Regions from separate parts of the Janthinobacterium sp. Mn2066 genome, predicted to be linked through region 1. Evidence: predicted binding sites of a transcription regulator. Region 1 holds the regulator's gene; each other region holds the start of a gene.
What was found. Region 1 encodes LexA, which represses DNA repair genes until DNA is damaged. Its sites were predicted from a motif close to ACTGTATNNNNATACAGT; they were not measured.
Positions count from the first base shown of each region.

Region 2: ACL9RI_RS26735 (putative DNA modification/repair radical SAM protein) is a predicted target of LexA. The motif match lies at 6,374-6,391, and genes of this name have one in related genera.
Region 3: ACL9RI_RS05365 (VRR-NUC domain-containing protein) is a predicted target of LexA. The motif match lies at 3,546-3,563, and genes of this name have one in related genera.

Region 1 covers NZ_JBMOUF010000015.1:116,083-125,810, reverse strand. Annotated here, with positions in the region: gene ACL9RI_RS24960 (MBL fold metallo-hydrolase) at 1-311, shown strand, start outside; gene ACL9RI_RS24955 (hypothetical protein) at 391-561, shown strand; gene ACL9RI_RS24950 (inorganic phosphate transporter) at 619-1,629, opposite strand; gene ACL9RI_RS24945 (DUF47 domain-containing protein) at 1,674-2,300, opposite strand; gene ACL9RI_RS24940 (replicative DNA helicase) at 2,410-3,795, opposite strand; gene rplI (50S ribosomal protein L9) at 3,953-4,408, opposite strand; gene rpsR (30S ribosomal protein S18) at 4,436-4,726, opposite strand; gene priB (primosomal replication protein N) at 4,728-5,051, opposite strand; gene rpsF (30S ribosomal protein S6) at 5,070-5,456, opposite strand; gene lexA (transcriptional repressor LexA) at 5,710-6,348, shown strand; gene ACL9RI_RS24910 (cystathionine gamma-synthase family protein) at 6,549-7,790, opposite strand; gene purF (amidophosphoribosyltransferase) at 7,899-9,422, opposite strand; gene ACL9RI_RS24900 (CvpA family protein) at 9,462-9,728, opposite strand, start outside.
Region 2 covers NZ_JBMOUF010000019.1:67,213-76,940, forward strand. Annotated here, with positions in the region: gene ACL9RI_RS26700 (response regulator) at 1-1,058, shown strand, start outside; gene ACL9RI_RS26705 (TOBE domain-containing protein) at 1,055-1,822, opposite strand; gene ACL9RI_RS26710 (sulfate/molybdate ABC transporter ATP-binding protein) at 1,877-2,560, opposite strand; gene modB (molybdate ABC transporter permease subunit) at 2,566-3,237, opposite strand; gene modA (molybdate ABC transporter substrate-binding protein) at 3,260-4,018, opposite strand; gene ACL9RI_RS26725 (hypothetical protein) at 4,363-5,325, opposite strand; gene ACL9RI_RS26730 (TlpA family protein disulfide reductase) at 5,773-6,273, shown strand; gene ACL9RI_RS26735 (putative DNA modification/repair radical SAM protein) at 6,405-7,637, shown strand; gene ACL9RI_RS26740 (UdgX family uracil-DNA binding protein) at 7,643-9,070, shown strand; gene ACL9RI_RS26745 (hypothetical protein) at 9,199-9,681, opposite strand; partial or broken gene ACL9RI_RS26750 (RHS repeat-associated core domain-containing protein) at 9,684-9,728, opposite strand, start outside.
Region 3 covers NZ_JBMOUF010000002.1:458,324-468,051, forward strand. Annotated here, with positions in the region: gene ACL9RI_RS05360 (ATP-dependent DNA helicase) at 1-1,853, opposite strand, end outside; gene ACL9RI_RS05365 (VRR-NUC domain-containing protein) at 1,850-3,508, opposite strand; gene ACL9RI_RS05370 (MFS transporter) at 3,707-4,930, shown strand; gene ACL9RI_RS05375 (helix-turn-helix transcriptional regulator) at 4,927-5,550, shown strand; gene phaP (TIGR01841 family phasin) at 5,667-6,254, opposite strand; gene ACL9RI_RS05385 (hypothetical protein) at 6,371-6,568, opposite strand; gene ACL9RI_RS05390 (ATP-binding protein) at 6,618-8,882, opposite strand; gene ACL9RI_RS05395 (winged helix-turn-helix transcriptional regulator) at 9,016-9,444, opposite strand; gene ACL9RI_RS05400 (NmrA family NAD(P)-binding protein) at 9,571-9,728, shown strand, end outside.

The sequences.
Region 1 (9,728 bases):
AACACAACGCCCGCCGCCAGGCCTGCATCGACACCATGCTGGCCGGCGTCGACGCGCTGATCATGGATTGCTCGTACACGCGCGAGGAATACCCGGACAAGCAAGGCTGGGGCCACGGCACATTCGACGCCGCTTTTGAGCTGGCCCTGCGCTGCGGCGCCCGCCGCCTGTACTGCACCCACCACGAACCGACCCGCAGCGATGAACAGCTCGAAGCCGTGTTCGCTGACGTGCAGGCCCGCTATCAGGACAGGCTGGACGGCTTGCAAGTGTTTTTGGCGTATGAGGGCTTGACGGTGGCGCTGGCTTAAGCGGCACTGTGTTGCACAACGAACGGTAGACTGGAACACGACACGGCATGATGAAACCTCATCATTAAAGGAGAGCGCCATGAGCAAGACCAACGATACTCCACGCGCACAGCAGCAGCAGGAACACCTGCAAGCCGAGCAGGAAGCCAACAAGATCCGCCAGCAAGCCGAACAGGATAAAGGCGCGATCCGCCAGAACGATGGCCTGAAGAAACACCAAGGCGGCGACAAGGGACCGCGGGGCCAGTAAGCGGAAAAAAAAAGGAACCTTGCGGTTCCTTTTTTAATACTATTTGGCAGAGGCGCCTTACATGATATGGTGGCCTATCCACCACGCGATGGCGGCAACAAACGCGGACGCAGGAATCGTGAAGATCCAGGCCCAGACGATGTTGCCTGCCACGCCCCAGCGTACGGCCGACATTTTTTGCGAGGAGCCGACGCCGACGATGGCGCCCGTGATGGTGTGCGTCGTCGAGACGGGGATACCCAGCGCGGTCGACAGGAACAGCGTAATGGCGCCGCCCGTTTCGGCGCAGAAGCCGCCGACCGGTTTCAGCTTGGTGATCTTCTGACCCATGGTCTTGACGATGCGCCAGCCGCCGAACAGGGTACCGAAGCTGATGGCCGTGTAGCACGAGATGATCACCCACAGCGGCGGCATCGAGTCCGCTGCGCTGGAGTAGCCGGCGGCGATCAGCAGCATCCAGATGATGCCGATGGTTTTTTGTGCATCGTTACCGCCGTGGCCCAGGCTGTAGGCTGCGGCCGAAAACAATTGCAGGCGGCGGAACCATTTATCGACCTTGCGCGGCGTCGAGCGCACGAACACCCATGACACGATCAGCATCATGATGGAGCCGAAGATAAAGCCCAGCAAAGGCGAGATGACGATGAAGGCCACGGTTTTCCACAGGCCGGCCGAGACCAGCGCGCCCGTGCCCGACTTGGCGACAGCGGCGCCCACCAGGCCGCCGATCAGCGCGTGCGAGGACGACGAGGGAATCCCGTAGTACCAGGTAAACAGGTTCCAGAAGATGGCGCCCATCAGCGCGCCGAAAATCACGTACTGGTCGACCACGGTCGGGTCGATCGTGCCCTTGCCCACCGTGGCGGCCACGGTCAGCTGGTGGAAGATGAAAATGGCGACAAAGTTGAAGGTCGCGGCCATGGCAACGGCCGTCTGCGGTTTCAATACGCCCGTCGAGACCACCGTCGCAATCGCGTTGGCGGCATCGTGGAAACCGTTCATGAAGTCAAACAGCAGCGCCAGGGCGATCAACAGGCCGAGCACGTAGATGCTGATTTGTATGGTCATTGTTTATATTCTTTTCTGATTCTGGTTCAGGACATGCCCAACGCTTACGCGTTTTCGACGATGATGCCTTCGATGATATTGGACACATCTTCGCAACGGTCGGTCACGGTTTCCAGAATTTCGTAGATCGCTTTCAGCTTGATCAGGTTGCGCACGTCCGGTTCGTCGCGGAACAGCTTGGACATGGCGGCGCGCATCACATGGTCGGCATCCGATTCCAGGCGGTCGATCTCTTCGCAGATGGCAACGATCTTGCGCGAGTTATCCATATTGTGCAGCAGGGCAACAGCGTCGCGTACTTTCTCGGTACAGGCCAGCACCAGTTCGGCCAGGCGCTTGGCTTCTGGCGTGACGGCTTTCAAGTCATACAGGGAAACGGTCTGGGCCGCATCTTCCAGCAAGTCCAGGATGTCATCCTGGCGCGTGATCAGCTGGTGGATGTCGTCACGGTCGATCGGCGTGATGAAGGTCTTGTGCAGCATTTCCACGGTGGCGTAGGTGACTTTGTCCGCCTGTTTCTCAATGCTTTCGATCGCATGCACGCGGTTTTCCAGGTCATCGAAATTGGTCATCAGGCCAAGCATCTCTTTTGCGCCTTTAACGCACAGTTCTGCGTGCTGGTTAAACAATTCAAAAAACTTGCCCTCAGTGGGCATCAAGCGTCCAAACATGTCATTCTCCGTTAAGCATTGAGTCGTGTTATTTACTACAGAAAGCCGCCCCCGTTTTGCGGGGGCGGCCAATGGAATTAGCAGTGCTGCTCTGTGCTAGTCGCCTTGCTTAGTCACCTTGATAAAGCGCCAGGCCACCACTGTAATTGCCAAATTTGGTGTACTGCCCCATGAAGGTGAGGCGGATGCTGCCGATCGGGCCGTTACGCTGTTTGCCGATAATGATTTCGGCAGTGCCCTTGTCGGGCGAGTCGGGGTTGTAGACTTCGTCGCGGTAAATGAACAGGATCACGTCGGCATCCTGCTCGATAGCGCCCGATTCGCGCAAGTCCGACATCACGGGACGCTTGTTCGGGCGTTGCTCCAGCGAGCGGTTCAGCTGGGACAGCGCGATCACGGGGCAACCGAGTTCTTTCGCCAGGCCTTTCAAGCCCCGCGAAATCTCGGAAATCTCGGTGGCGCGGTTGTCGCCGGGGGTGTTGGCCGACATCAGCTGCAAGTAGTCGACGATGATCAGGCCCAGCTTGCCGCATTGGCGCGACAGGCGGCGTGAGCGGGCGCGCAGCTCGATCGAGTTCAGCGCCGGCGTTTCATCGATGTACAGCTGCGCGTCATTCATCTTCTGGATCGCGTTGGTCAGGCGCGGCCAGTCTTCGTCGTTCAGGCGGCCAGTCCGCAGACGGTGCTGGTCGAGCTGGCCGACCGAGCCCAGCATACGCATGGCCAGCTGGGCGCCGCCCATCTCCATCGAGAACACGGCGACCGGCAAGCCGCTGTCGATCGCCACGTTTTCGCCGATATTGACGGAAAACGCCGTTTTACCCATCGATGGACGGCCGGCCACGATCACCAGGTCGCCCGGTTGCAAACCGGACGTCATGCGGTCGAGGTCGATGAAACCGGTGGGCACGCCCGTGATTTCGCTCTGGTTGTCGCGGCTGTACAGTTCGTCGATGCGCTCGACCACCTGCGTCAGCAGCGGCTGGATCGCGGTCCAGCCCTGGGCGCCGCGGGCGCCCTCTTCGGCAATCGCGAAAATCTTCGATTCGGCCTCGTCGAGCATCTGCTTGACTTCCTTGCCTTGCGGGCTGAAGGCCGTGCCCGAGATATCGTCGGCCACCGTGATGAGCTTGCGCAGCACGCCACGGTCGCGCACGATCTCGGCATAGCGCCGGATATTCGCGGCCGATGGCGTGTTTTGCGCCATGGCGTTCAGGTAAGCGAGTCCGCCCACGTCATCGGCCTTGCCGAGCTGGGTCAGGGTTTCAAAGACAGTAATGACATCGGCTGGCTTGGAAGCGTTCACCATCTTGACGATTTGCTCGAAGATGATGCGATGGTCATAGCGATAGAAATCCTCCGCATGCATGAAGTCGGCAATGCGGTCATACGCAGCATTGTCGCGCAGCAGGCCGCCGATGACGGATTGTTCTGCTTCGATCGAATGCGGCGGAATACGGAGGGAATCCAGTTGTGGATCTGAGGGGGCGTTCATGGCGCGAATTATACCTGCTTCGGCGTCAAGGCAAAAAAAAAGGGCTGAAAATCAGCGAAAAAGTCACGACAAATATACAAAAAACAGACGACAAAAAAGCCGGGCAAGCCCGGCTTTTCATCATGCGGCAACGCTTGCGGGACGAGCCCGCAGACGATTACGCGTTCGCGTCAGCGACGACAGCGATAACAACTTCTACAACAACGTCGGTGTGCAGAGCAACCGAAACGTTGTGCTCGCCAACAACTTTCAGCGGGCCGGTAGGCATACGGATTTGTGCTTTTTCAACAGCAAAACCTTGCTTGCTCAGCGCTTCAGCGATGTCGAAGTTGGTGACGGAACCGAACAGACGGCCATCCACACCCGCTTTTTGAGCAACTTGAACGGTCAGGCCGTTCAGTTTTTCGCCTTGAGCTTGCGATGCAGCCAGTTTAGCAGCAGCAGCTTTTTCCAGTTCAGCGCGCTTGACTTCGAATTCAGCCACAGCGGTAGCCGTAGCACGACGTGCCAGGCGTTGTGGGATCAGGAAGTTACGTGCGTAACCGTCTTTAACTTTGACGACTTCGCCGAGGTTACCGACGTTAACAACTTTTTCTAACAGAATGATTTGCATAGTTCTTCTCCAGGGATATCTGACCGATTAAGCGTGGTGCAGATCGGTGTATGGCAGCAGCGCGAGGAAGCGTGCGCGCTTGATTGCGGTGTCAACTTGGCGCTGGTAGTGCGCTTTGGTACCGGTCAGGCGTGCTGGCATGATCTTGCCATTTTCCTGGACGAAATCTTTCAGCGTATCGACGTCTTTGTAGTCGACTTGTTCAACGTGTGCTGCGGTGAAGCGGCAGAACTTCTTACGTTTGAACAATGGGTTTTGCTGTTTGCGTTTTTCTTTAAGCTTGAGCTTATTTTTGTCGAACTTTTTACCGAATGCCATGTCAGGCTCCTGTATCTAAAAATGCGCTAGTCACTGTGACTGCACTAAAATCAATGATGTGAAACACCAAACTCTTGCTGTTGCGGCTTTTTCTGGCCAGAAAACCTGTGAACTGATACACACCGCCCAAGCTTGCCTGACTGAAGCGGCCTGAAATTTCGCCAGCGGCAAGCGCGGCAAGTTCAAACTCGGTCAAACGGGCAATACCGGCCTCCATTTGCTGCGAACTGTGTTGCAATACTGCATTCACAATCGGCACGCCTGCCGGGGTGTAGCGCAATGTTTCGCGCTCGGCAATGATGGCGGTAACTTGTAGCTGGTTCAGCGCAGGTCCTGTCAAGAATTAAGCGGCGACGGCTGGAGCAGCTGCTGGTGCTTCGGTGCGGTGGCTTTTGGCCGCGTCTTCACGTTGTACCGATTTCATCATCGGCGAAGGAGCTGTTTCAGCTTTCTTCATTTTAACGGTCAGGTGACGCAACACGGCATCATTGAATTTGAATGCTGTTTCCAACTCGACCAGGGTCTCGTTGTCGCATTCGATGTTCAGGCAGATGTAGTGTGCTTTAGGCAGTTTCTGGATCGAGTAAGCCATTTGACGGCGGCCCCAATCTTCCACGCGGTGTACCGAACCGCCGCGGGTGGTTACGCTGGCTTTGTAGCGTTCGATCATCGCGGGCACTTGCTCGCTTTGGTCCGGATGGACGATAAAGACTATTTCATAATGACGCATGCAAACTCCTTCAGGTCGGATTGATAATCGCCCACCTCGGCGTCAAGACGAGTGTGGGAAGGTCAGCCGAAGATTATAACCGCTCTTGGCAAACTATTCAACCATTCCCTGTTTCGCGCCCGCCAACACTGCCGCGCCGACAGTTTTCCTGGAAAATCCGTCAAAAAGCCTGAAATAGACTTGCATAGTCGGCGATACTGTACAAAAATACAGACTGTTCATATAGACAGCATTTCACGATGCCCCCAACCCCATGATCAAGCTGACAGCACGACAAGAACAAATCCTGAACCTGATCAAGGACGCGATTGAAAACACGGGCTTCCCACCGACCCGCGCCGAGATCGCCACCGAATTGGGTTTCAAATCGGCCAATGCGGCCGAAGAGCATTTACAGGCGCTGGCACGCAAGGGCGCCATCGAAATTTCGCCCGGCACGTCGCGCGGCATCCGCCTGATCGGCGCCGCCGCAGCCGAACCGCTGCCGGCCAAGGTACCGGCCGCGCTGCTGATGTCCCTGCCGCTGATCGGCCGGGTGGCGGCCGGCTCGCCCATCCTGGCAGAAGAAAACCTGGAAGCGAGCTACAACGTCGACCCGGCCCTGTTCTCGGCCAAACCCGACTTCCTGCTGAAAGTGCGCGGCTGGTCCATGCGCGACGCCGGCATCATGGATGGCGACTTGCTGGCCGTCAAAAAGATCGACAGTGCCAAGAATGGCCAGATCGTGGTGGCCCGCATCGGCGACGAAGTCACCGTCAAGCGCTACAAGAAGACTGGCGCCATGATCGAACTGTTCCCGGAAAACCCGGACTTCAAGGTGATTACCGTCTCGCCGGAAGATGAGTTTGCCCTGGAAGGTCTCGCAGTCGGACTGATGCGCAGCTGGCACTGATTGGGCACACCTTCATAAACCCACTGCGCAGCCCACTCTCGGGCATCCGTTGCTCGCCATACCGAATGTATGGCTGCGCTACTCAACCCGATATCGGGCTTGCTCGCTACGGTTTCTGAAGGCGCGGCAACGTTGCCATATCGCGAGCAAAAAAGGGCCGCAACATGGCTGTTGCGGCCCTTTTTTATTGCCCGGACGTTTTATACGTCCAGCGCCTGACGGAAGTCTTCCAGCAAGTCCGCCTCGTCTTCAATACCAACTGAAACACGGATCAACGATTCGGCGATGCCCATGCTGGCGCGGCGCTCGGCGCCCATTTCATAAAAAATCGTGTGGGCGACGGGGATCACCAGGGTGCGCGTGTCGCCCAGGTTGCTGGCGGGAATCGCCAGATTCAAACGATTGAGGAAATCGAAGCAATCGATGCCGTCTTTCAGTTCAAAACTGAACAGCGAACCATAGCTGCGGAACAGCTCGCTGGCGATGCCATGCTGTGGATGGCCCGCCAGGCCAGGGTAATGCACGGCCGCCACGCGCGGATCGGCCGCCAGCATGGTCGCCAAGGCCAGCGCGTTGGAGCAGGTGCGGTCCATGCGCAAGGCCATGGTTTCTGCGCCCACGGAGATGTGGTGCGCCGCTTCCGGTCCCAGCGAAGCGCCGAAGTCGCGCAGGGCCTTGGCGCGGATTTGCGCGATGCCCCACTGGGCTGGCGCCGCTTTTTTGTAATTCTCGAAAATATTCGGGTACTGGGTCCAGTCGAACACGCCGGTATCGGTCAGGCTGCCGCCCAATGCGTTGCCGTGGCCGCCGATCGACTTGGTCAGTGCATTGACCACCAGCCCCGCACCGACTGCTTTCGGGCGGAACAGGTAGGGCGTGGTCATGGTGTTATCGACCACGTACAAAATACCCTTTTCACGGCACAGGTCGCCAATTTTTTTCAGGTCGGCGATCTGCGTGCGCGGATTGGCGATGGTTTCCACAAACACGATGCGCGTGGCGGGCGTGATCGCCGCCGCCACGTTGGCCACATCGGTAGCATCGACAAAGGCGACGTCTATGCCCTGCCCCGTGACGGTTTGCCACAGGCTGTTGGTATTCCCAAACAAAAAGGCCGACGACACCACCTGGTCACCCGCGCGCAGCAACGATTGCACGATGGCGCCGATGGCGCCCATGCCGGTGGCGAAACACAGGGTCGCCAGGCCATCTTCCATGTTGTTGACCTTGTCTTCCAGCGCAGAGACGGTGGGATTGCCCTGGCGGCCATAACGGAAGCCTGGCTCCTTGCCCTGGAACACGGACGCCAGCTGGCGCGCATCGCTGTAACCGAAGGCAACCGAGGTATGCACGGGCTTGTGCAGGGAACCATGTTCGATGCCCTTGCGGCGGTCGTTATGCAAGATGGTGGTGGTGAAGCCGTATGTTTTTTTTGTTGTCATGATGAAAGTTCCAGATACGCTTGCTACTTAACCCTAAAGCAAATGCTGGGGTCAGACCCGGCGGGTCTGACCCCGAAAAAAAGCCCGGCGCGCAGGCCGGGCAGAATATTACGCTTCCGTCGTCGCCAGGTTCAGGTTCAGCTGGGAACGCGGGGTGTCTTCGGGCGCGGCCGCCTTCGGATGGTGGCGCGCGTATTCCAGGCGGTCCAGGTATTCCTGCGACACGTCGCCCGTCACGTAGACGCCATCGAAGCACGACGCTTCAAAGTTGGTCAGGGCCGGATTCACGTCGGCAATCGCTTGCTTCAATGCATCGATATCCTGGTAGACCAGGTAGTCGGCCGTGATTTCGCGGCAGACTTCTTCCGTCGTGCGGCCATAGGCGATCAGCTCGTCGCGGGTCGGCATGTCGATGCCGTACACGTTCGGGAAGATCACCGGGGGCGCGGCCGAGGCAAAGATGACCTTTTTGGCGCCCGCCTCACGCGCCATCTGCACGATTTCACGGCTGGTGGTGCCGCGCACGATGGAATCATCGACCAGCAGCACGACCTTATCCTTGAATTCGGACGGAATCGCGTTGAGCTTCTGGCGCACGGATTTCTTGCGCGCTGCCTGGCCCGGCATGATGAAGGTACGGCCAATGTAGCGGTTCTTGATGAAGCCTTCGCGGTATTCGATGTTCAGCGCCAGGGCCAACTGGATGGCGGCCGGACGCGACGAGTCGGGAATCGGCATGACCACGTCGATGCCGCCCTCCGGCAATTCGCGGCGGATCTTTTCAGCCAGGTATTCGCCCATTTTCAGGCGCGTGGCGTACACGGAAGCGCCGTCGATCACGGAATCGGGACGGGCCAGGTAGACGAATTCGAACACGCAAGGGTTCAGGCTGGCATTGTCGGCGCACTGGGCGCTATGCAATTGCTTGTCTGCATCGATAAACACGGCTTCGCCCGGGGCGATATCGCGCACGAAGCGGAAGCCCATGCCTTCCAGCGCCACGGATTCGGAGGCGATCAGGTATTCGATGCCCTGCTCCGTTTCATTGATGCCCAGGCACAAGGGACGGATGCCATGCGGATCGCGGAAGGCCAGCAAGCCCACGCCGGCGATTTGCGCCACGGCAGCGTAGCCGCCCTTGACGCGGCGGTTCAACACGGTCACCGCCTTGAAGATGGCTTCCGGGTCCAGCATCAGGCCGGTGGTGGCCTTCTGGATTTCATGCGCCAGCACGTTCAGCAGCACTTCCGAATCGGAATCGGTATTGATGTGGCGGCGGTCGTTCTTGAACATCTCCTGTTTCAACTGTTCCCAGTTGGTCAGGTTGCCATTGTGCGCCAGGGTGATGCCGAACGGCGCATTCACGTAAAACGGCTGTGCTTCCTCTTCGCTCGACGAACCGGCCGTCGGGTAACGACAGTGGCCGATGCCGGAATTGCCTTGCAGCGAACGCATGTTGCGCGTGCGGAAGACATCACGCACGAGGCCATTGGCTTTGTGCATGGAAAACATACTGCTGTGATTGGTCGCAATCCCTGCCGCGTCCTGGCCGCGATGTTGCAGAAGCAACAATGCGTCATAGAGCAATTGATTGACAGGTTGATGGGAAACGACGCCGACGATGCCACACATGGTGTGCTCCTAAACTGTGCTACTGATTTTAAAAAAATTTCAAAATTTCACATGCTGCGCATACGCGACAGGCAGATAAGGCTTGACGGAGCGCGCGCCCTGTTCGGCGAGCGGGCTGAGCAGCGCGTTTTTCCAGAACGGCTGCTGGGGAATGGAGGTCATGCCGCACAAGATGACGACGGTCAGCACAATCACAAGGCCGCGCGCCACGCCGAACAGGCTGCCCAGGGTGCGGTCGGCCAGGCTCAGGCCCGTCACCTTGACCAGCGCGTCGACCGTCATGCCCAGCAATCCCATCAGGATGCG
Region 2 (9,728 bases), on a different contig from region 1:
TGGCCGACTGGCATATGCCGGTGATGGACGGCCTGGCCACGGCCAAGGCCATCCGCGAGGCGGCGACGGGCCAGCGCCAGCCCATCGTGGTGATGGTCAATGCCTTTGCCCGCAACCACCTGGAAGAAATCTCCAGCGCGGCCGAAGCGGACGTGGTGCTGATGAAGCCGATCACGGGCTCGAGCCTGTTCGACGCCCTGCACCAGGCCCTGAGCGCCAAGGACAATGACGGCGAAGCGCGACTGCATGCACAGCCCGCAGGCACGGCGCTGGCCGGCATGCACTTTTTGCTGGTCGAAGACAATCATTTGAACCAGGCCGTGGCACGCGGCATCCTGGAACACATGGGCGCCACCCTGGACGTGGTGGCCGATGGCTTGCAGGCGGTGGAACGGCTGCGCGCAGAAGCACTGCGCTATGACATCGTGCTGATGGACATGCAAATGCCCGTCATGGACGGCTTCAGCGCCACCCACATCATCCGCACGGAGCTGCGTTTGACCTTGCCCGTGATCGCCATGACGGCGGGCGTGCTGGCCTCCGAGCGCGAACGCTGCATGACGGCCGGTATCACCGACTTCATCGCCAAGCCGGTGGTGGTGGAAGAAATGATGGAAGTGATCACCCGCCACCTGCCGGCACGTCCCCATGCGCCCGTTCTGGAAAAAACCGCGGCGGCGCCGGTGGATGAAGACGTATTTTCCATGGCCCCCCTGATGCGCGTGATGGGGCACGACGCCAAGGGCAGGGGCGTCTTGCGGCGCATGGTGGAAGATGCGCTGAACAAGGGCATGACGCCCGTGCGCGAAGCCGAGACAGCCTTGCAGGAAAACCGCCACGGCGACGCCGCGCGCATCCTGCACGGCTTGCGCGGCTCCGTCGGCACCCTGGGCACCAAGCGTTTGATCCAGGCTGCGTTTGCCGCCGAAGAAGCGATCCATACGGAACGCCTGGATGAGGTGCCGGCGCTGCTGGCAAAAGTACGGGAAGAGCTGGAGCAGGTACTGGCAGCCGCGCGCGCGTGGCTGGCGCGGCTGCAGGATGAAGACTGGGCTTAGGCAGGTACGCCCAAAATCACGCTCGACGCTTTAAAGATCGCCGTCAGCTTGCCGCCTTCGGTAATCCCCAGGTCGCTGCTGCTTTGATTGGTGACAATCGCGGCGATGGTGCCGCCGCCGGGCAGGTCCAGCACTACTTCCGTATTCACGGCGCCCGTCTGCACGCGGGTCACGCTGCCCGTCAGCTGGTTGCGGGCCGAGAAGCGGGCGCCTTCGCTGTCGGCCACCAGGATCACCGAGGACGCCTTGATCAGCGCGAACGCTTCCACGCCCACGGCCAGGCCCAGGCTTTCGCTGCTGTCGCGCGTGACGATGGCGACGATGTGTTGGCCGCCCGGCAGTTCCAGCACGACTTCATCGTTGACGGCGCCCGTCTTGAGCTGGGCAACCTTGCCCAGGAATTGATTGCGCGCGGTAGTTTTCATGGCCATTCTCCGTATGAGTAAAAGATCGTCGGCGATGCCTTCCGCCTGGCTGCCCAGCTGGCGCAGATAGCGTGCATGCTCGCGTTCGATGATACGGAAATTGTCGACCAGCTGGCGCCCGCGCGGCGTCAAACGCGTGCCGCCGCCGCCCTTGCCGCCCGTCAGGCGCTCGACCAGCGGTTCGCCGGCCAGGTTGTTCATGGCGTCGATCGCGTCCCAGGCCGCCTTGTAGCTCATCTTGACGGCCTTGGCGGCCTGCGTGATCGAGCCATGTTCGGCGATGGCGCCCAGCAGTTCCACGCGGCCCGTGCCACCCAGGTTTTCGCCGCCCACCGTCATCCATACCGAGCCTTGCAGGCCGATTCCTGCTGTTTTATCCGCTACATTATCCAATTAGGCCGCCTTATTCTCTGCACTATCGATCTGGCCGTCGCGCAGGTAAAGCACATGTTCGCCCAGGATGCGTGCGTCTTCCGGATCGTGGGTGATCAGGATGATCGGCACTTCCAGGCGCTGCTGCCACTGGCTCAGCTCCAGGCGCATTTTGACACGCAGGGCAGGGTCGAGGGCGGCAAACGGTTCATCGAGCAGCAGGGCGGCCGGATCGGATACCAATGCCCGCGCCAGCGCCACCCTTTGGCGCTGGCCGCCAGACAACTCATCGGGATACTGGTGCGCCAGTTCCTGCAAATGAAACGCGTCGAGCCACTGGTCGACTTTTTCCAGTTTGGTGCGCGCACGCGGATTGAACCAGCCCCGGCGCAGGCCAAAACCCACGTTCTGGCGCACCGTCAGGTGGGGAAACAGCGCGTAGTCCTGGAACAGGTACGCCACGTTGCGCTGCTGCGGCGCCAGGTTGATGCCGGCGGCGGAATCGAACAGGGTGCGGCCATTCAGGCGGATATGGCCTTCGCTGGGCGTAAACAAGCCGGCGATCGCCTTCAAGGTCATGCTCTTGCCGGCGCCGGACGGGCCGAACACGGCGATGCGCTGGCTACTGGAGGTGCATTGCACGTGCAAATTAAAACTGCGTTTGCCGGAGCGCAGGGTTGCGCGGATGTCGAGGTCGAGTTGCATAGGCTTTATTTGTGAACGATGCGCCCCGGCGCCAATCGGCCAGCGGCCAGCAGCACCACGATGCAGACGGCAGACGTGATCAGCACCAGCATGTTGGCGGCATCATCCTGGCCCGCCTGCACCGCTTCATACACGGCCACCGACAGGGTTTGCGTCTTGCCCGGGATGCTGCCAGCGACCATCAGGGTGGCGCCGAATTCACCAAGAGCGCGCACGAAACCGAGCAGCACACCCGCCAGGATACCGCGCCACGCCAGCGGCAAGGTCACGCGGAAAAAGATGCCCATTTCAGAGATGCCCAGCACGCGGGCCGCCTGTTCCAGCTGCCCATCGACCGCTTCAAACGCAGCGCGCGCCGGCTTGAAGACGAGCGGAAACGCCACCACCGTGGAAGCGATCACGGCGCCCTGCCAGGTGAAGATCAGGTTGATGCCGAAGTGTTCCTGCAGCCAGATGCCCAGGGTGCCGCGCCGGCCCAGCAGCACCAGCAGATAGTAGCCCAGCACCGTGGGCGGCATCACCATCGGCAGGGTCAGCAGGGCGTCGAGCAAATCGCGCCCCGGGAAGCGGGCGCGCGCCAGCAGATAGCCGGTGCCGATGCCCAGCAATAAATTCAGCGCCGTGGCCCACGCCGCCACCTTCAGCGACAGGGCCAGCGCGGTCCAGGCGATATCCATGCAGTGCTACTTCAGTAAAAAATTATGGTTTCTTGAAACCGTATTTTGCCAGGATGGCTTGTGCTTGCGCCGTTTGCAGATAGCTGACAAAACGCTTGGCTTCGGCCGCGTTGGCGCTGCCCTTGATGGTAGCGATAGGGTAGGTTACGGGCGTATCGAGCGGGATTTCCAGCACCACCTTGACCTTGTCTTTCACGATGGCGGCATCGGTGCCATACACAAAGCCGGCATCGACTTCGCCACGCGCCACATAGTCCAGCGACTGGCGCACATTCAGCGTGCTGATGGCCTTCGGTTGCACGCTGTCCCACAGGTTCACTTTTTTCAAAGCGCCTTCCGAATAGCGGCCCACGGGCACGCTGGCCGGGTTGGCAATCGCCACGCGCGTCACGCTTTTTTGCGCCAGGTCATCCAGGCGCTTGATATCGAGCTTGCTATCGTGCGGCACGATCAGCACCAGGCTGTTGCCGACGAAATCGTGACGGTCGGCCGCCAGCACCAGGCCCTGCTTTTGCGCCGCATCCATGGTTTCCTGGTCGGCCGAGGCAAACACATCGACCGGCGCACCCTTGACGATCTGCTGCAGCAGCACGCCCGACGCGGCAAAGTTCAGGGACACTTTACTGCCCGGATACTGCGCCTCATAACTCTGTGCAGCATCCTTGAACGCATTCGTCAGGCTGGCGGCAGCCGACACCACCACTTCACCGGCAAAAGCCGACGAGGCGGCAGTAGCAAGCAGGGCGGCACTGAGGAAGGTAGCAAGAGTCTTGAGGCGCATGGTCGTATCCCTTATTAGATGAAGAACAGGACCGTAATATACACTGATATATAGCGTTGCTGTTGTTGCATGGGTCTGCCATACCGGCAATGCTTCACTCAATATTATCCGCGACGCAGACGACATCGCAGTTGACACTACGCCGGTATGGTTTTGTCATGTAACGTAGTATTTGACAGATAAAGAAAAAATGTTAAATATAAAATAATATTGCCTGATTATAAATTTAAATATCTACCTTACCTCGTACACATATGACAAGCCTATGTCTCTGCACTATTTTATTTTTCATGATCCGCAACGATCCATTTTCGTTGCGGAAATTTAGATTACTTTGACAATATTTATTGTGAAGTTATTGTATTAGCCATAAATGACAACAGTGCAGACGATTTTGGATAATTATTACGATTAAGGGTAACAGCAGTATCAAATCTCCAGTTCATAACATAAATCACAGGAGAGTTTTTATAATTATTAATAAAATCCCAATATAACTGAATCTGATCGTGCAATTGTTGATCTGTCATACCAATTGGCGTTGATGGTGGCACCAATACCCATTTCTGACTATTTGGATTATTTGCTGGCGCAACACGGTTATACGATATCCACATATCCGCTACAGACCAATTATAATTATCAATGCCGATCCAATCCGGACTACTCTTATCAGTCGTGGGACAAGCAGAAATCGGAGCGCCGTTTTGTACTTCTTTTACATTATTTACATCTTTTGATTGCCCATAAGACAATACTGTATATATCGGCATATTAAGCCCATATGCCTTCATTGCCTGTCGAAGCGTACATACATAACTTGCGTACTGATACTGTACATAGGTCTGGTTTGATTGCAATGCAGGATTTCCAAACGGTTCATCAATAAAATAAATAGCTGATGGAATATTTGATGAAGTTCCTATATTGAATGCTATCCTCCAAATATTTGACCAAGATCCCATCGATTGGCATTGAGTATTATTAACTGCACCGGGACATATATCAAGTATGGGAGAACCGCCTGGTGAACCAGATCCAGCATTGATAGAAATAGCACATTTATTTCCGATACACGCAGAAGAATTTAAATTTTCTATCGTGTGTACCACATTCAGATTTGTGGTACTAAATCCAGTACCGGATATTATATTTAACGCATCCGTTGCACTATAAGGTGGATTACCACCTTGGTAAAAATCCAACCAATCATAACCATAATATTTTATATTAGAGTTAGGTCCACCTGCAAATGCAGAGCCACATAAAAATAGCGTAGCTACTACGGATAAAATAATTCTTTTCATTATCATTCCATGCCTTTATCGTTAACAAAATTAACAAATAATTTATAATCAAAAGACAATCATATTGAATATAAATTTATAAATTTACATTATCATTGAAATTAAATACAATGAAATTATTAATTATAACTCATTAAGTGATGTTAAATTAAATAGTGAAAGATATGCATAACTAAGTTACTGTTAAAGGGATTCAAGGAGTGGGTCAACCTGTACCCGACTCCCGTGCCCCCCGCTCCGCGTTTTCGACAAGCAAAAGATACCGCAGCGAGTAGCGTACCGAGGTGTATTCGTGCCTCAGACTGAAAAACGAAATTCAGCACCGGATTGACGGGAATGCCACATCGATAAGGCTATGGGTCTACGGATGATCATTGCGACAATGTGTGTATTTCCAGGCAATCATCCTTGCTATGCTCTGCTACCCCATCATTCACTTGGAACATAATGACTACGCGCTGGCTGTTTGCCATCCTGTTGCTGCTTGCCAGCCCTTTTCATGCAGCCCATGCCGCGCCCGGTGCAGGCGACATGGCTCCCGATTATCTCGGTAAAACGATTGATGACAAGGAATTATCTGTCGCTGACTACCGGGGCAAGGTGGTGGTGGTGTCGTTCTGGGCCACGTGGTGCCCTTATTGTATGAAAGAACTCCCCATCCTGGAGGGGATACAGCAGACGGCAGGGGCGGACAATGTACAGGTCGTTGCCATCAACACAGAGGATCGCGCCGTCTTCCGCAAAGTCAGGCGTGCGCTGAGCAAACTGACGCTGAACATGTCCTATGATCCGGGCAAGAAAAGCGCCGATCTGTATGGCGTCAACGGCATACCGCATTTGCTCATCATCGGCCGCGATGGCCGCATCCGTAATGTGTACCGCGGTTACGACGAATCCTCGCTCGAAGGCATCGTGGATAGCTTGAATGCCGCCACTGCCAATAATTGACGAGACAAACCAGGCTGCTACCGGCGGTGGCAATCCTTAACGCGGTGCCGGGAACATCGCTGGCACAGTGATGGCGTACATCGCGCCGGTTTGCTGATATACTGTATAAAAACACAGTATATGAGCGTATAATGGAATTGACTGACAAGCTGGAGATCCTGGCCGATGCGGCCAAGTACGACGCTTCCTGCGCCAGCAGCGGCGCGCCCAAACGCGACTCCATTGGCAAGGACGGCTTCGGCGCCACCACCGGCATGGGCATCTGCCACAGCTACACGCCCGATGGCCGCTGCGTCTCGCTGCTCAAGATACTGCTGACGAATTACTGCCTGTACGATTGCCAGTACTGCGTCAACCGCCGCACCTCGAACGTGCCGCGCGCCCGCTTCACGGTGGCCGAAGTGGTCAAGCTCACCACCGATTTTTACCTGCGCAATTACATCGATGGCCTGTTCCTCAGTTCCGGCATCATCCAGTCGGCCGACTACACCATGGAGCAGCTGGTACAGGTGGCGCGCGAACTGCGCGAAGTGCACCAGTTCCGCGGCTATATCCACCTTAAAACCATACCGGACGCCGACCCGGCCCTGATCGCCCAGGCGGGCCGCTATGCCGACCGGCTCAGCGTCAATATCGAGCTACCCACGCAGGACAGCGTGCAAAAGCTGGCGCCTGAAAAAAGCGTGCATACCATCAAGCTGGCGATGGGTTCCATCCGCCGCAAGCTCGATGAAAAAGCCGCAGAACCAAAGTCGCCGCGCTTCGCACCGGCCGGCCAGAGCACGCAAATGATCGTCGGAGCGGATGCCAGCGACGACCAGAAAATCCTGTCCACCGCTGAAACGTTGTACAGCAGCTACAAGCTCAAACGCGTGTACTACTCAGCCTTCAGCCCCATCCCGGACAGTCCGAAAAGCGTGCCCCTGGCGCCACCGCCCATGCTGCGCGAACATCGCTTGTATCAGGCCGATTTCCTGCTGCGCAGTTATGGTTTTCAAGCCAGCGAATTGCTGCCGGCAGAAGGCGGCAACCTGGCGCTGGACATCGATCCCAAACTGGCCTGGGCGCTGGCGCACCGCGAGCATTTTCCGCTGGACCTGAACCGCGCAGCACCGCATATGATCGCCCGCGTGCCCGGCATCGGCCTGCGCAATGCGCAGCGCATCGTCGACCTGCGGCGCTTGCGCCAGGTGCGTTATGCCGACCTGTCGCGGCTACGCTGCAGCATGAAAAAAATAGCCCCCTTCATCATCACGGCCGATTATTTTCCCTCGCGCGACACCTGCCCCTCCGACCAGCTGCGGCGCGCCATGGCCGACGCGCCGCAACAGATGAACCTGTGGCCGGAACTGCAGGCAGCGTGAAGAACATGGTCGTGCGCCGGGTGCAATCGTTTGATGAGTGGCGCGTGGCGGCGCGCGGCTTGATCGCCAGCGGTGTGCCACCGGCAGTGGTGCAATGGCAATCGCTGGTGAATGATGGCGACCTGTTTTCAGGAGTGATGGAAGAGGCGAATGATGAAACGCCAGCTGATGCACCGGCCTTGCGCCTGCCGCGCCAGCTGGTCGAGCTGCTGGAATGCGCCGCCTGCTACAGCGCCATCGACCGCTGGGCTTTTTTATACCAGGTACTGTGGCGCTGGCAGCGCGGCGAGCACGATGTGATCTCGCCCGCCGACCCCGATGGCGCGCGCCTGCACGGCATGGTCAAGGCCGTCCACCGCGAAGAACACGATATGCATGCCTATGTGCGTTTCAGGGAACGCACAGACACCGCTGCCAATGATGATGCGCCGCGCTTTGTGGCCTGGTTCGAACCCACCCACGAGGTGCTGCCACAAGTGGCCCGCCACTTCGCACGTCGCATGGGTAGCATCAGCTGGATGATCGCCACGCCCACGGCCACCATGATGTGGGATGGCGCCACCTTGCACGCCGGCCCCGCGCTGCTCAAGGGCGCAGCCGATATCGAGGATGACGGCGAAGCCCTGTGGCTGACCTACTACCGCAGCATCTTCAACCCCGCTCGCGTGAATGCCGGCCTGCTGCGCAGCCATATCCCCTCGCGCTTCTGGAAAAACCTGCCCGAAGGCGCCATCGTGCCCGCCATGATCACGGGCGCCGCCAATGGCGAACGGCGCACCGGACAAACGGCCACCGTTGGGCAGCGCAGTGGCGCGGCCACCATCCCCATCAGCCCCGAACGGGCTTTGCCCCAGCGCGACACCTTGACCACGCTACAGCAATGCCGCCGCTGCGAACTCTGGCAGCACGCCACGCAAGCTGTGCCCGGCAATGGCCCACAGTCAGCATCCATCATGCTGCTCGGCGAACAGCCAGGCGACCAAGAAGACCTGGCAGGCCTGCCCTTCGTCGGCCCGGCCGGCGCCGTGCTGGAGCAAGCCATGGCAGAAGCGGGCTTGTCACGCGACAGCGTCTACCTCACCAACGCCGTGAAACACTTCAAGTGGGAACCACGCGGCAAGCGCCGCCTGCACAAAACCCCCGCCCAGCGCGAAATCACCGCCTGCCACGCCTGGCTGGAAGAAGAACTGGCACGCGTCAAACCCGAAGTGATCGTCGCACTGGGCAGCTCCGCCTTGAAGTCCCTGCTGCAAGACAGCACGGCCACCTTGCAAGCCATGCTGGGCACACCGTTCCAGCATCAGGGCCGCTGGGTGATCGCCGTGTATCACCCGTCGTATGTCTTGCGAGCGCCCGATGAAGCGAGCCGGAGGCAGGCTTATGCGGTGATGGTGGAGGGGTTGCGGCGAGCGCTGAAACTGATTAAGGGATAAGCAGGTTTTTTGCTGGAACCATATGAGAATGAATCATATAGCCCCAGCTTGTACCCTATTGCAGGATCCATAAAAGCCGAACTAGCTCAGCCTGATTAGCTTAATCTGACCCGGGCCGACGGCTAAAGTCAGGATTTTCCCAAGTTCGATATACTACTCTTTTGCAAAAGTGCAATAGTATCGAATGCCCGACCTAAAGTATCCTCAGAAGCAACAGCACATGAATCAGATAAAACTTCGATCCATTTTGCTATAGCCTCATATTCTTTAAAATCCAAACCATACAATCTGGTTAATATAAAATCATCCCAATATTCAACTACTGGACTACGATCAAGTACCTGCAATAAAGCATCTGCCGGTAGAAATAAGGAATCCGGTCGCGCTGAAGAAAGTCTTAAAATACTAGGAAGATAGTATAAAAATGCCTGAGGGGTGAATGAAAAGAAAGCATCTCTATGCGCTTCCCAATCATCCCATGTAATATCATGCCAGTCTTTATTTTTAAACCAATTTGCGTCATTTGTCTCCGACGTAATATCCTTACTAAACTTCACAACTTCGCTTGGCATGGCACGCGAAGAAAATGCATTTTCAATAATTTTCAACATATTTAATTTAATAAGTTTGTACAATTTCCAACATGAGACCAAGCCGA
Region 3 (9,728 bases), on a different contig from region 1:
CAGATGGGCACGCCGGGAAAATGCTGCGCGAACAGGGCGGCCGTCTTTTCCATGTAGTCAAAACTGCTGAAAAAAGCCAGGTAATTGCCGGGTGCATCGGCATACTGGCGCGCCATCAGTTCGGCGATGGGCAACAGCGAAGCTGCCCGGTGCTGGTAGCGGGTGGAAATCGTGTCGGCCACGCGCACGGCCAGCTGTTCGGCCTGGAATGGCGACTCCACATCGACCCAGGCCGTGCCCTCTGGCATGCCGAGCGTGTCGCTATAGTAATTCCACGGACTCAGGGTGGCGGAAAACAGGGCCGTGCTGCGGCTCGCTTCGAAACGCGATGCCAGGAACGGCGCTGGCACGATGTTGCGGATGCAGACGGTGGAACCGCTGGCCGTCTTGCTGACGTCGAACAGCGAATGGTCGCCAAAGCTTTCGGCCAGCCGGTTCAGCAGCAGCACGTCAAAATAAAAGCGCTGCAGCTCTTCATCGAGCGCGGCCGCGTGCTCGGTCATGTAGTCGCCGAAAGCCGTGGCCACGTTTTGCAGGGCGGCAAAGAATTTTTCCGGCAGGGCAGGGTGGACCAGGTAATCTTCGTCCTGCTCTTTCAGCAGCGCGGTCCACTGGCGCGATACCCGCTCCAGCGGCTTTTTCAATGCTTCCGGCGCGATCTTGCGCAGCATTTTCAGATTGGCCTGCTCCAGTTCAGCCGTGTACATGCCGCGCGTGCGCGCCACCATATTGTGCGCTTCATCGATCAGTACATTGACTTTCCAGTCGTTGGCGACCGTCATGCCGTACAGCATGGCGCTGTGGTCAAAATAATAGTTGTAGTCGCCGATGACGACATCGCTCCAGCGCGCCAGTTCCATGCCCAGGTAATATGGACAGACGTCCAGCTGCAGCGCGATGGCCCGCACGGCTTCCTTGTCGAGTATCAAGCCGCTGGCCAGCGCCGCCGCGCGCGCCAGCGGCAAACGGTCATAAAAGCCACGGGCCAGCGGGCATGATTCACCGTGGCATGCCTTGTCCGGATGCGCGCAGGCGCTGGCCTTGGCGCTCAGTTCCAGCACGCGCAGCGGCAGCAGCGGTGCGCTGTTTTTCACGATGGCGCAGGCGTCGAGCGCCATTTGCCGCCCTGGCACCTTGGCCGCCAAAAAGAATACTTTATCGAGGCCATGCGCAGCCGTGGCCTTGAGCATGGGAAACAGGCTGCCTACCGATTTACCGATGCCGGTCGGCGCCTGTGCCAGCAGGCAGCAGGAGCGGGTGCTGGCCTTGTACATGGCTTCAGCCAGCTGGCGCTGGCCCGGCCTGAAATTGGCATGGGGAAAAGCCATGGCGGTCAATTGTGCATCGCGTGCTTGCCGGTGCGCCATTTCCTGTTCGGCCCATTCCAGGAACAAGCTGCAATGCTGTTCGAAATAAGTACGCAGCGCTTCAGCCGTGCACTCTTCATGCAGTATGGTTTCCTTCTGGCTCACGATATCGAAATACACCAGCGCCACGCGCAGCATGGGCAATTGCAATTGCTGGCACAGCAAATGGCCATAGATGCGTGCCTGTGCCCAGTGCAATTGGCGGTGGTTGGCGGGCATCTTGTCCAGTTCGCCCCGATAGGTCTTGATTTCTTCCAGCTGGCGCCGGGCCGGGTCATAGCCATCGGCGCGGCCCCGCACGTGCAGGGGGCCGAAATCGCCGCTCAGGCTGATTTCGCGCTGGTAATCATCGTTGCGCCGGCCCGTGACGGTGGCGTGGCCGGCAATGCCTTCCTGCGACGTGGGTGACGGAGTGAAACGCAAGTCCAGGTCGCCGACCTTGGCGGTGAACTCGCACAGTGCCCGTACGGCAACGGTATAGCTCATGGCTGCGCGTCCTGCCATTGCAGGTAGCACACGCTGACCGGCATGGCGTGCTGGGCGCAATAGTCTATCCAGCGCTGCTGGTTGTCTTGCAGGCGGTCGCCCGGACCCTTGACTTCGATCATGCGGTAGCGCCGCTCGGCCGGCCAGAATTGGATCAGGTCGGGCAAGCCGCTGCGGTTGCTTTTGATGTCGAGCAAGATACGTTCAAACGCCTTTTTCAAATGCTGGGCGGGGATGCAAGTCAGGGCCAGTTCCAGCAAGCCATCGTCGAGCACTTCCCAACTGACGAATGGCGAGACGATGCCGGCCTTGGCAGCGTAGGTGGCGCGTATCGTTGCCTGGTAGTCACCGCTATCGAGCTGCGCCAGGCAAGCCTGGAAATCGCCGCTGCGGCGCGGATAAAAGTCGGCGCTGTGCAAGTCGGCCGGCCCCCGGTGAAACGGGTGGAAAAAGGCGCCCGGGATCGCCTTGAAGATGGCATGCCAGCACAGCAAGCCAAACAGCGAATTGAGCAGGGTATTTTCCACGTAATACACGGGCGCATCGTCTTGCGCCAGGTGCTGCTGCACCACGGCTTCCACATAACACGCTTGCTGGGGCGGCGGCAGCAGCAAGTCGATGCGCACCGCTTGCGCGGCCGCTACGGCTGGCTGCTTCGGCTGGCCCAGGGTGCGCCGCAAACGGGGCGCCATGCGCAGCAGCAACTGGCGTTCCGCCTCGCTTTCCGGCGCTTGCAATGCTATCGTCAGCCTGTCATACGCTGCTTGTGGCTGCGCATCTTTTTCCAGCACGCGGATGGCGCGGGCGCGGGCGCCGGGATAACGGCAATCGGCGTAGGCGCGGTAGGCGGTGATCCAGTCCTGGCATTTTTCCAGGTGCTGGCCGATCTGGAATTGCAGTTTTTCGCGGCGGCTGGCCAGCCAGGAATTGTGTGCATCGCGCTTTGCCAGCGACGCCAGCTGCTGCAACACGTCGACGGCTTCTTCGCCCTCGTTGAAACGCTCGCGGCACTGGTGCAGCACTTCGTAGTGCTCGATATCCTGGCGCGTGCCGAAACCGCGCGACTGGCTGGAAAATTCCACCTTTTCGTAGTGGTACACGCCCAGGTCGGACAACACGAATTCCGACCAGTCCTGGTGGTAGTTGCCAAAATAAATCAGGCGTAGCCGGTCGCACAGGTCTTGATTGTTGATGCGGTACAGCACGTCATCGGAGGTAGGATGCCAGGCCGAGAAGGCTTGCTCCTGCGGATATTGCTCGCGCAGCGCTGCCAGCTGCTCCGCCTTGCGCGCCGCTTTCAAGGGAGCGGCAAGCTGGAATGCCTGGCTGATTTCGGCTTTCAGCAGCAGTTCGAACAAGGCATCGAGCGAAATGGCGGGGTCCGGTTCCACCCATTGCAGCGCCAGCAAGGGCAGAGCGGCGGCGCGCGTGTCGCCAATTTCCTCGTAGTTGAGCTTGCTTGCGCGGAACAAACAGCCCTTGCGCATCACCAGCCGCACGAACAGCGCGCGCGAAGCCAGCGGCAATAATGCGAACTGGCGAATGAAGCGCGTTTCTTCAGGGCTCAGCAAATCGGCGTAGCGTTCGCTGATCCAGTTCAGCACGCCCTGGAAATTGTCCAGATAGTACAGGGGATTTTCCAGAACTCTCAACATGGTGACGATAGGGCAACTCTGAATGGATAAAGATTTTACTGTGTTTATATACAGTTTAAACCTTCGCCCGCTGCTTGCCCAGCGATTTCCTCTTTCTGACCTGTCTGCACACATAAATAAACATTTTAGTTTACTTATATCGTGCTCGAGCGTATAGTTTTTCCATACACACATTATCAAGACCTACACCGAGGCTGCATGAAAAATATCGTCCTGATCACCGCCGCCTGTTTGCTGGGGCTGCTTTCCACCATCGGCGCCTCCCTGCCTTACCCGATCTTGCCACCGCTATTCGCGGCCGAAGCGGCAAATAATTTCAACCACTTCCTGGGCTTGCCGTCCAAATTGCTGTTCGGCCTGGCGCTGACCATCAATCCGCTGGGCCTGCTGATCGGTTCCGCCGTGCTGGGCCCGCTGTCCGACCGCTATGGCCGCCGCCCGTTGCTGATGTATACGGCGCTGGGCGCCGCGCTCGGCCATGCGATTACGGCCTGGGCGCTGCTGATCCAGTCGTACCCGCTGTTTATCGTCGCCCGCTTTATCACTGGCTTGTTGGAAGGTAACAGCTCCGTGGCGCGCGCCATGCTGGCCGACCAGTTGCAGGGTTCCTTGCGCTTGCGCGCCATGTCCTGGCTGAACGGGGCGTTTTACCTGGGCTGGCTGCTGGGGCCGATCCTGGCGGGGGCCACCCTGGCCTGGGGCATCACCGTGCCATTCTGGATTGCGGCGATCGCCTTGCTGCTGGTGGTGCCGCTGGTGGCCATCGCCCTGCCGCGTGAAGCGCCATCGCTGCTGACCACCTCGTGGTGGCAGGTAGCGCGCGACCGCCATTCCTTGAACCTGCTGCGTCACGAGCAATTGCGCACCCTGTTCATCGTGCAGCTGGCGCTGACCTGCGGCGTGGCCAGTTTTTACGAGTTCTATCCGCTGTGGCTGGTTGAAATGGCCGGCTACAATGCGCAGGCGATTTCCTGGGTGAATGTGGGCCTGTGCGGCACGATGACCATCACTTCGCTGCTGACGGGCGGGCCGAACAAGCTGCCACCGCTGCTGCGCGCCAGCTGGTATGCCTGCGGCGTGGCCCTGGCGGTGGGGACCTTGGCGGTGGGTAATATCTGGGTGGGCATCGCTGCCATCGTGCTGTTCGGCATCCCGAATGCCTTGTACAACACGGTGATCCAGGGCTGGTGCGCCGAGCGCTTCAGCGCGCACGGGCAGGGCGCCGTGATGGGCTTGCTGGCCACTACCTTTTGCATCGCCAATATCGTGGTGGCGCTAACGGGGTCCGTACTGATATTGATCGATACGCGCCTGATCCTGGTCGCTGGCGCCTGCAGCGGCGCCTGGGCAGCCTGGCGCCTGAACGCCTGGCGCCGCGAGCTGGCGGCCAGCGATCCCGTTGCCACCGGGGCCGCTGCATGAATACCTTTGAACACACCTTGTTCCTGCTGAAGATGCGCGGCCCGCAAACGGCGCAGCAACTGGCGGCCCTGCTCGACATCACCTCGATGGGCGTGCGGCGCCAGCTGGAGGCGGCGCAAGAGAAGGGCTTGCTGAATTATGAGGACGTGGCCGACAAGGTGGGCCGGCCGTCGCGGCGCTGGCAATTGAGCGAGGCGGGCCATGCGCGTTTTCCCGACCGCCATGCCGACCTGACGCTGGAATTGATCGCGCAAGTGAAAACGCTGTTTGGCGAGGCGGGTCTCGACAAGCTGATCGCCGCCCGTGAACAGAGCAGCGAAGCGGCTTACCGCAAGCTGGTCGATGGCGACAGCGACTTATTGCGGCGCGTCAATGCACTGGCCCTGGTCCGTGATGGGGAAGGCTATATGGCCAATGCGGAAGTGCAGGATGACGGCAGCATGCTCCTGGTGGAAAACCATTGCCCGATCTGCGCGGCGGCCACCGCCTGCCAGAATTTCTGCCGTTCGGAACTGGCGATTTTCCAGCGGGTGCTGGGGGAGGGTTGTACGGTGGAGCGCAGCGAGCATGTGCTCGATGGGGGGAGACGGTGTGTTTACAAGATACGGCCGGTGAAATGATGGTGAGCTTGATTTAGACCGCTGGCAAGAAACTGGGGTCAGACCCGGCGGGGGGATATGTTCCAGTGAAACATATTCCGATCCCGAAGGGACTGACCCCGGATTTTTTTGGGTAACTATTTCTTGGCAGCCTTGGGCTTCGCAGCCGGTTTTGCCTCTGTCGCTTTTTCCGACGCCTGCGCCACCTGCGCCGAGGCGCGGGCGATTTGTTCTTCCACCGTTTTGACGGCTTGTCTGGTGGCCTTGGTCACTTGCTCGTAGCCGAGAAAGGCGTTGTCGATGGCGGCCTTGACGATGGCGACGGCGTTTTCCGAGCCGGGCGGCACGTTTTTCGTCACGTCGTAGATCAGCGCGCTCAAATTGCTTTTCGCTTCAGCCACGTGGGCTTCGGCGGCGGTGGTGAATTCCGTATGGATTTCCTTGATGATATCGTCGAGCTGCTGCTTGTAGGCTTTCGCGCCCGCCACGCCTGGTTGCAACTGGGCGGCAGCGGCTGCCACGGCCGCTTTCGGGTCCTTGGCCTGGCTGATTTCCTTGCCGGCCGCGATGCCGTCTTCGATGCCGGATTTGGCGGTGGCCATGTTCAGCGCCAGTACCTGTTCCACGCCTTGCACCGCCTTGGTGGTCAGGGTATTGAAGGTCATCAGCTGGAATTCAAACAGGGCCTTGGTGGCCGTGGCGAATTGTTCGGGATTGGTAAACATGTGGTCTCCTCGGTTTGAATAGATACTTGTTATCTTTCATACTTGTTCGACGCTGCCGCATTACCAGCCGCCAGCGCTTAAGGTCAAGCCGGTTGCCCCGTGTTGTTATGCCCCCATTATTTAACAGGCGCCGGTTTTTCGCAACGGCTATCTTTGTAGGGGCCGGAAGCCAGTTCCCAGCCAAATCCCAGGGTGGACTGGGCGCACGACAGGGTGCCGTCGACCTTGCTGCGCCATTTGTACCAGGGGGCCGGTTCGGCCGGGGCGCTGGCGCAGGCGGCCAGCAGGGCGATGGCGATACAGTATTTCATCATGTGCGGAATCCTCCAGGAATGCGTGCGCATATTGTAGCGCTACCCGCGTTCAGGAGTCGGCCGGCTGGGGCGCCACGGCGGGCAGCTGCAGGGTGAAGGTGGCGCCGCCGCCGGCATCGCTGGTAGCGTCGATATGTCCGCCCAGCACGCCGGTGACGATGTTGTGCGCCACGTGCAAGCCCAGGCCCGAGTTGCCGGAACCGAGTTTGGTGGTGAAGAAGGGGTCGTAGATATGCGGCAGGTCGTGGCTGCTGATGCCCGCGCCATTGTCGGATACCGAGATGGTGATCGTCTGCCCATCGCCGCTGGCGCGGGCAGCGATCCCGATGCTGTTTTCAGCGCCGCCGTGGCGGCCGTCGAATGCATGGCGCAAACAGTTTTCCAGCAGATTGGCCAGCACCTGCCCCAGGGGGCCCGGATAACTGTCCATGGCCAAGTCGTCCGGCACATCCTGGAGCAGGCTGACGCCGGCCTCTTTCAGTTGCGCCGACATGGGCACGACCTGTTCGGCGATGAACTGGCGCAGCGGAAACTGGCGCCGTTGCGAGCGGGTGCGGTCCACGGCGATCTGCTTGAAGCCCGAGACCAGGTCGGCCGCCCGCTGCAGGTTGCGCAGCATGATGGCGTCCGCCTCGCTGGCCTGCCCCAGGTAGGTGTCCAGCTCCGATCTGCGCAAGCCGTCCTGCAGGCCGGCCTGGATGGCGCGCGTGTTTTCGGCCATGGTGGTGGCCACTACCAGGCTGTTGCCGATCGGCGTATTGAGTTCATGCGCGATGCCGGCCACTAGCGCGCCCAGCGCGGCCAGCTTGTCGCGGCGTACCAGTTCGGCTTGCGTGATGGACAGGTTTTCCAGTGCGGCCGCCAGTTCGCGGTTGGCTTGCTCCGACTGTTGATTGGCCAGCGTGAGGGCGGCCGTGCGCTCGGCCACCAGGTCTTCCAGGTGGGTGCGGTGGCGCTGCAGTTCGCGTTCATGGCGCATGCGGCTGATCGCGATGCCGGCCATGTCGGTCGCCGCGTCGATCAGGCTCAGGTCTTGCGCGTTCGGGCTGCGCACTTCGCGGTAATACATGGCGAACGAGCCCAGCACGATTCCATCCTGGCTGAAGATGGGGCGCGACCAGCAGGCGCGCAGGCCGAATTGCGCCGCCAGTTCGCGGTAGGGCGCCCATAGCGGATCGTGCATGATGTCGCTGACGACCACGGATTCGCGACGGAACATGGCGGTGCCGCAGGAGCCCACGCCGGGGCCGATTTCCGCGCCTTCCAGCAAGGCCATGTAGTCGGGCGGCAAGCTGGGGCCGGACGCGCTGTGCATGTGCAGCCCATCGTCGTCGAGCAGCATGATGGAACAATACACGCCGCGCGACTGGCCTTCGATCAGCAGCAGCAGGCGGTCCAGGGTGGGAATCAGTGGCGCGCCCTTGGCGACCATTTCCAGCAGTGCATTCTGTCCCGCGCGCAAGGCTTCGGCCAGGTTGCGTTCGGTTAAGTCGATCACGCGTGCATGCACCAGCTGGCGGCCCGGCACGGCCAGGCGCATCAGGCGGATTTCGCAGGCGATCGGGTGCTGGTCGCGATGGCGGCAGATGGCGCGGAAAGCCGCAATCCGGCCCTGCAGGGTGGCGTCGATCTTTTCTTGCAGCAATTGCATCGACGGCAGGCCATCGGCCTGTGTATCGGGAAACAGCGGTCGCAGGCCACCCTGCAGCAGCGCTGCCTGCGGCAGGCCGAACAGCTCTTCGGCCAGATGGTTGGCGTCGATCAGCACGTCGTTGTCGATGTCGAACAGCAGCACGGCGTCGGGCGAGCCGGCCAGGATGGAGTGGTAATTGACTTCCAGCGTTTGCGGATGCAGGGGCCGTGGCGGCGCGATATCGGCGGCGAAGGAGGTCTCTGCCTGCGCATCTGCTGCCTCGGCTTTATACAGCGCCAGTTCCATGAGGATTTTTTCCGCCACGTCGCGCGCATCGAAGGGCATCTTGATGTAGTCGCTGGCGCCGGCGCCCACGCTGCGGCCTTGCTCATCGGCACTAGGCGTGGCCGACATCAGCAGCAAGGGCACGCCATGGCGTCCGCCGGCATTGCGCAAGCGCATGCAGGTGGCGCCGATATTCGTGCCGGCCAGCGCCGTGTCGAGCAAAATCAGGTCGGTGCCGCCGGCAGCCAGTTGCACGCCCTCATCGATATCGCCAGCCACGCCCGTGCCCAGGTTATGCCGGTCCAGCATGTACAGCAGTTCGCGCACATCATTCGTCGCATTGCTGACCAGCAGCACCTTGGCCCGGTCAGTGAGAGAGGAAATCAACTGATTCATGGCATTGCACCCCTTATGCCTGTCTGCAGATCCGCTACTGATGGTAAAACTGTGAAACCGTGGAGCTGATATTACAGCAAGGTAAGGAAAAGTAAGTGATGAGTGTGGCTATTATTGATTACAAGTAATACGTTCAAGCAACCTTGGGCAGGTCGCCAGCAGCCTGGACCTCTGCCCGGGCCTGTTCGATGCGTGGGTAATTATCCTCTATCCAGTCGACCAGCACCGCCAGCCGTTCGGCCGCTTCGCGTCCCAGCGGCGTCAGGCTGTATTCGACTTTCGGCGGGATCACCAGATACGCCTGGCGCAGCACGAAACCGTCGCTGACCAGGGCGTCCAGCGTCTGCGCCAGCATTTTTTCACTGACGCCGCCCACTTCGCGGCGCAATTCGCTGAAACGGCGGGTGCCGCTCAGCAGCAGTACTTGCACCAGCACCGCCCAGCGGCTGGTCAGATGGCTGAGCACGGCGCGGGAAGGGCAGGCGGCCGCCATCAATTGCGCGCCCTGGGTTTGGCGGGTCAGGGCGGCGCGCAGGCTGGCGCCGGGTGTATCGATGTCCATGATAGGGTTCCTTGGGGCGTCTGTCTTTATACGGTTATCTTCATACTTACAAAAAGGTACGTACTTACAATTCGAAAGTAATAGCCTTATTATAGATCCACATCACCCACCTTCAAAGGAAAAATCATGATCGTCATTACCGGCGCCACAGGCAACCTGGGCCAGCTCGTCATCGCCAACCTGCTGAAAACCGTACCTGCAGGCAATATCATCGCCGCCGTGCGCAATCCGGCCAAGGCTGCCAGCCTGGCTGCGCAAGGCGTGCAAGTGCGCCAGGCCGATTA